One region of the Bacillus sp. iso_77 genome, then DNA from elsewhere that is predicted to be linked to it. Evidence: predicted binding sites of a transcription regulator. Region 1 holds the regulator's gene; the other holds the start of a gene.
The links. Region 1 encodes LexA, which represses DNA repair genes until DNA is damaged. Its sites were predicted from a motif close to CGAACATATGTTCG; they were not measured.

Region 1 (3,419 bases):
TACGTATTGTTGCAATAGATTTCAATTCAATCGTTTCCATATAAATCCCCTTCCGTATCTTGTGTACACCATTATCATAAATCTACTGTCCTTTTTTCACAACTATTTCACGCCGAAAAAGAAGGATTTTGTCACATTTAGTTTATCGATCACCTAAAAACTTATGCAAATATGAAAAAAGATGAGAATATTCCTCCCATCTTTTCAAAAATAAAGAAATGATGACCTTTAATGAAGATTCTGGTCTCTTTCTCTTTTTAATTTTTCTGGTGTGACATCGTTTCCTTCTGGATCGACGATTTTCACGGTTTTAAGTGTATTTTTCATAGAAGAACGAAAAGCCTTTAAATATTCCTCTCTTAATTGCTTCTGTTCTGTTTTCTCAGCGTCCGACAAACCGGCCTCTTTCGACTTTTTTGAAAGCTCATTGATTCTTGCAAGCTGTTCTTTAGAAATCATGACAAACTCCTTTAAAACATTTTCTCTACATACTACTAAATATCAGTCATTTTTACAACAAATCACGCTTTAAGTCGCAAGCCCTTTTTCATATTCTTGGTACCTTCTATGGACGGTTGCTTTTGAAATGTCAAAACCAAGTGCCTGCAATGTCACTGCAATTTCAGCGAATGTCATGTTGTTTTTTCTTAATCGAACAATTTCAGAAATCGGTACTTCAATACGTTCGCGGCCAGGCGCCTGTTCTTGGTGTTTTAAATTTAGTTCGGGTTGATACCCTCGCTCAACAGCTTTTTTCATCCCACGCTTAATTTTCAAATTATGAATTTTCCGCTGATACTCTTCTACAACGCCTACAATCTCAATGACCATCTCGTCTGCTTCTGAAAGCTCAAGCTCTCCTCTATGAAATACGCTGTACACCTTGACTTTTTCTTTAAACAGACAATGAAGAAGAGCGATTTTCGCCTGCCCTCTTCCAAGGCGTGTCTCATCTTGAATGAGAACAGCATCGATTTCTTCCTCTTTCAGCGCAGCCAGCATGTCAAAAACACCGTCACGATCAAGATCGTATCCACTCGCTTTTTCTTTAATCACTTTGACTACATTCATCTTGTGCGCTGCAGCTAAAGCAAGCAGTTCTTCTTCTTGTCTTTTAAGCGAGGTTTCTTGCTCTTCTTTGGCAGTACTTACTCTCGCATAAATGATTGCATTCATGTCTTCAATCGACCTTTCTACTGTACTGTTGCAAGTTGATATACGACTGGATGCTCTTTTTTAACTGGAATCACAAGGATATCTCCCGGCTGGATGTCAGTTGAAGCGAGATCATTGTGTTCAGTTACCCAGTCAATAAAAGCATTTTTATCGATTGATTTACTGTCGTTTACTTGATCAGCTAATCCCCAAAGAGTATCACCTGATTGAACCTCTATTTTAACATATTGATTTGGATCATTATGGCTAGTGACTGCAATAAGTGAGAGAAATATGCCAACGATGAATGAGAATAGCCCAATAAAAATAATAGATTCCTTTAACCTCATAATGTCATCTCTCCTAATAGAATGTGTGTTCGTTCTTTCTGACACTCATTATAAATACGAACAAACGTTTCTGTCAAACGTTTTTTTCGAACCTATGTTTGTACTGTTAGGAAAAACATGCTATAATTTCTTTAAAATTGACGTTTTGAGGTGCAAAAGATGACGAAGCTATCAAAAAGACAACTCGATATCCTGAAATTCATAAAAGAAGAAGTAAAAAGCAAGGGTTATCCCCCATCCGTTCGTGAAATTGGCGAAGCTGTCGGTCTAGCATCCAGCTCAACTGTCCATGGACATTTAGCTAGACTAGAAACGAAAGGTTTAATTAGAAGAGACCCAACGAAACCTAGAGCGATCGAAGTACTAGATGAAGAGGAAATGAATATTCCAAAAAGCGCTGTAATGAATGTTCCAGTCATCGGAAAAGTCACAGCAGGCTTGCCTATCACGGCTGTTGAGAATGTAGAAGAATATTTCCCACTTCCAGAAACTTTTGCAGCGCCAGATGAACAAGTATTTATGCTTGAAATTATGGGAGAAAGTATGATTGATGCAGGTATTTTGGACAAAGACTACGTCATTGTGCGTCAGCAAAGCACTGCCAACAATGGAGATATTGTGGTGGCTATGACAGAAGAAGATGAAGCAACAGTGAAACGTTTTTATAAGGAAGATACACACTTTAGATTACAGCCCGAGAATCCATCAATGGAACCGATTATTTTACAGAATGTGAGTATACTAGGTAAAGTGATTGGCGTATTTAGAAATATTCATTAAAAAAAGCCGGTATTTCATCAATTGCTGATGAGAGCCGGCTTTTTCTTTTATGAACAAGAATATGCAAGAATACTGGAGCTTGGGAACGAGCCAAATGTAAAGTTCGGCCATATGAAACCCGTTGTACGGCCAAAAGGCTGCGAGGAAAGAACATACATGAGAAATACTTGACCGTTTCTAAGGAACACAATGGTCCACCTTCTATTACATCCAGCTGCAAATTGAACCGTTTGCTGGCTTCCGCCTACACTCTGCCCCGCAATGAGCGGCTGCATACTTTGAGGCTGAGAGACTGCTTGTTGATATTGCGAGATGATATGCTGCGGCGGGGCTGGCGGGACCGATTGTCCTCCTGCACCTTGCCCAGTCCCTCCGAATGGCAAACCGGGAAATCCTCCAACTTGAGAAATAGGAAACGCCGGCATGCTTTGTACCTGCCGATCGTACAAGTACCCATTCCACGTACCTTCATATGGATTATACATACTAAACACCACTTTCTTAGACATTCATCACGACAGTATATGTCATACATAAAAAAAGAGTGTTGAGGAGACAAATAGAAATCTTTCCAAAAGACGTTTTATTCTTCTTTAGAACGGTTAAATACTAATGAGGAAGAAAAAAATAAAAAAATGAAAACTTTTTGTCTCCCTCAAACGTTATATAGATAGAAAGAAAAGAAATAAAAAACATTTAGATTTAATACTTGTAATATCTCTGTAACTATTGTAACATTTGTAACATAAGAAGTTTTCATTGAGAAAAGGAGGCAATCGCCTTGAAAAAATTATTTGTTTTATTAACCGCTATTATGCTTATGATCTCATTACAAACAACAACACTGGCCGCTTCCAAAAAATCAGCCGCTTTGACAAATAAAGAAGCGTTACATATTGCCCTTGATGCAAGAGAACACTTTTGGAGTGCGATGTCAGGCTACAACATTAAAGAGCATTCAGATTACAAATTAAAATCATTTACTTATAAAGATATGACTTACAACTACCTGTCTAAAACATTTGATACAAAGAAAAAACTAAACAGCTATCTATCTCAAGTTTTCACAAAAGATGCCATTACTCACGGTTTAAAAGACTATCAGTTCATCGTTCATAAAGGAAAAATGGCTGT
Region 2 (3,419 bases), 390 kb from region 1:
GATGGAGGAGTCATCCGTCAAATGACAGAGAAGCTTGAACTGTTCCGTTCATTCGAAGAGCATATGCCTCGTTTTCAAGGTTTTAAGCCTTGATGGGTTTTTTCAGAAAAACGAAGCGTGTTTTTCAATGATCATGTTTTCGTTTTGCGAAAATCAATTGAGATCGATGGCAATAATTTGATGTAAGGAAAGGTTTAGAACATCTTCGTCATTCACGATTTTCATTTGGCGTGTTTCATAATGAATGGCTTTCACCCAGCCCCAAAACTGTGCTTTCATGCCTGATGAGACATATGTCACGCAAATCGCTTGATCCTCGGTAATCGACTGTGTGATCAAAACATTCATTTCCTCTAGCTGATCGGAGCTGAGCGGTAGAGGTGTATATTCTTTTTTCTTTCGTTTTTGAGCAAGTAGTTGCTCCCGGTGCTCTGGTAGCATCATTCGGCTTGATTCCCACATGATGTTGTATCCAGGTGTTAATTTATTGGGATTCATGCTTGTTCGCCTCCGTTATTTGTAATGCCCGCCAATTTTTTCGGCGCGGTGATATGCCTGCCCTGCGCTTGTCAGTGACGAAGCATGCAATAATGCCGCAGGTCCATATTTCAGATGGATTTCATCAAATACTTTGCTGAGTTGATCTTTCTTCAAATGATGATCAAATAAAGTCAGCTGATAGTGGCTGTCAGGCTGCAGCTGTGAGAGGGTAATGCCTACACTGCGAATGGGCTGGCCATCCCAGTGCTGCTGGCATAGCTGAATCGCTGCCTCTGCAATATCTGAGCCATACTGTGTCGGTGAATGAAGCTTCATTTGTCGATGAAAGCCTGTTGGATGTGAAAAATCAGCCCCTCTTACACCAACAGACACCGTTTGACCGAGATAATGCTTAAAACGTGCCCGCCTAGCGACTTCCTCACTCAATTCAAGAAGAGCGACTTTGATATCCTCAAAAGATGCGTAATCACGGGGAAGGGTCATATGATGCCCAACGGCTTTTTGCTGATCATGTGTGTGAATAGTGACTGGGGAGGGATCGTGTCCTAAAGCTGTTCGCTGCAGAAGCTCCCCATTGATTCCCCAGCGTTTTTTTAATCGGTCTAACGGATAAGTAGCAAGTGTGCCAATAGTACTGATGCCCATTCGTTTCAAATGATGCTCCATTCGTTTGCCGACGCCAAATAATTTTCCAATTGGAAGCGGCCATAAATCAGCAGCAACCCGGTCGGCACTCAGTTCGTAGATGCCGGATGTGTTTTTTTTGGCAAAATGGTCACAGGCCATTTTAGCGAGCACTTTATTAGGGCCGATGCCCACACGTGCGTAAATGCCAGTCTGATTCATAATCGTTGTTTGTATATGTTGAGCGATCTCATGTGGAGAGCCGAATAGTGTAAGACTGCCTGTAATATCAAGAAACTGTTCATCAATGGAATATGGCTCGACAAGGTCTGTGTATTGTTCAAGCAGTTCTGTAATCATGACAGAGACATCGAGATAGCGCTGCATACGTGGACGTACAACCACTGCTTCAGGACATTTCTCCTGTGCTTCCCATAACCTTGATGCATTTTGTACGCCACGTTTCTTCGCGAGAGGGCAGGCTGCCAGGACGACTCCGCTTCTTCGTTCTGGATCTCCAGAGACAATGAGCGGCACATTCTCCAAATGAGGCGCCTCCACCTTCTCAACTGATGCATAAAATGACTGCATATCCACAAGCAGAATGGCTCGTTCATTCATTGTACTTCACCTCTAAGAACGTATGTTCTGCATCTATTGTAAACAACATGAGGTGAAATTCATACTGGTAAATCATTCAAAAGCTGTCCATACAAAAAAGACGAAGTGGTGAACACTTCGTCTCGTCTGCTGCAACGATTGTTAGGCATGTGCCATGTTGTGGAATGTTTGGAGCGGTTCAGAACGCAGACGATAAGCCATCAGCTTTTTCTTTGGCTTATGTGTAAACTGCCGAACCACATCCACATGGTCATCATAATGGAACAGATAAAGGGTGACATCATGTTTCCCATGCTTTGTTTGCATAGTAAGCGGCGCTGGCCCTTCATTCGGATGAAGAAAGCGTTCTTCATCACCAGGGTAAATATAATAGCGTTCAATAAAGATCGCATCATTAAAATGTTGAATGATTTCAGATGCTCGCTGCTCATCAAGCGAACGACCTTGAAAAGTAATATTTGTTTGCTCACTTGTTACTTTAGCATGTACGGCGTAGCGGCTAAAAAGGCGCTCAACAACACCAGAAGGCAAAGAGGTGACAAGCAGCTTTAAAAGACTAAATACAACAAGCGAAATAACAACCCAAACCAATCTCATCATCTCCAATAAACATTTGTACCATTTCCTATATGAACCATCTTAACATAACAAATGAATGAAACTTTCGCACAAAAAGTGAACTTTTTGAAATAAGTGTGAAGATTTAAAAGGAGATGACGGCTGAAAGACGAAGAACCAACAAATGAACATGAAAAAAGACAGGCATACTGTCTTTACAACCATTTGATCAGACAGTAGACTATTGAAACAATCGCATTTTTGAGAAAAAACGAATCAAAGGAAAGCCAAAATGGAAAAAGGGGCGAGGCCATCATGATACGTCAAGTGAAACCGTCAGATTTTTACGCAGTCACATCCGTCATTCAAAGCTGGTGGGGAGGCAGAGATTTGCGTGCAAAATTGCCAAAGCTCTTTTTTGAACATTTCCAGCAAACAAGTTTTGTTGTCGTTGAAAAGGGAGAGCTGATCGGCTTTTTGGTTGGTTTTTTATCGCAATCTCATTCGGATGAAGCCTATATTCACTTTGTTGGCGTCCACCCAGATCACCGTAAATTAAAGATAGGTAAAATCCTCTATCAAGCTTTTTATGAAGCGGCTGAAAAGGAAGGAAGAACAACAATTAAAGCTGTCACAGCTCCTATCAATAAAGTCTCCATTGCTTACCATACAAAACTCGGGTTTCAGATAGAAAAGGGAGATAAAACAGTAGATGGCATCTCAGTCTTTTCAGATTACGATGGCATTCATGAAGACCGTGTGTTATTTGTGAAGAAGCTGGAGGCAATGAAATGATTGTTTATTTAGATCACACAATAAGTGATGTAGCAAAGCAGATTTTACATATTCAACTAGCTGCATACCAACAAGAAGCTGAACAAATTGGCTATGCTGATCTTCCGCCATTAAAAGAGACCATTCAAGATGTCATGAAAGCAAAAGAGCAATTTATTGGTTTTCAGCAACATGATCTCTTATTAGGTGTAGTCTCTTATGAAGAGCTGAAAGATTGTTTGATCATTAGTCGATTGGCTGTGCATCCAAAAGCGCTAAAGCAGGGTATTGGAACAAGACTTATGTCCACAATCATAGAGAAGAATGTGCCGATAGAACTG

Region 2: AC0VYC_RS10860 (DNA polymerase IV) is a predicted target of LexA. The motif match lies at 1,762-1,775, and genes of this name have one in related genera.

The regions. Positions count from the first base shown of each region.
Region 1 is NZ_CM149683.1:1,736,359-1,739,777, reverse strand. It holds gene tkt (transketolase) at 1-40, opposite strand, end outside; gene AC0VYC_RS08785 (DUF896 domain-containing protein) at 229-459, opposite strand; gene AC0VYC_RS08780 (YneB family resolvase-like protein) at 529-1,176, opposite strand; gene yneA (cell division suppressor protein YneA) at 1,194-1,505, opposite strand; gene lexA (transcriptional repressor LexA) at 1,665-2,285, shown strand; gene AC0VYC_RS08765 (hypothetical protein) at 2,333-2,770, opposite strand; gene AC0VYC_RS08760 (IseA DL-endopeptidase inhibitor family protein) at 3,067-3,419, shown strand, end outside.
Region 2 is NZ_CM149683.1:2,131,127-2,134,545, reverse strand. It holds gene AC0VYC_RS10865 (YolD-like family protein) at 154-498, opposite strand; gene AC0VYC_RS10860 (DNA polymerase IV) at 514-1,746, opposite strand; gene AC0VYC_RS10855 (YfmQ family protein) at 1,888-2,337, opposite strand; gene AC0VYC_RS10850 (GNAT family N-acetyltransferase) at 2,620-3,099, shown strand; gene AC0VYC_RS10845 (GNAT family N-acetyltransferase) at 3,096-3,419, shown strand, end outside.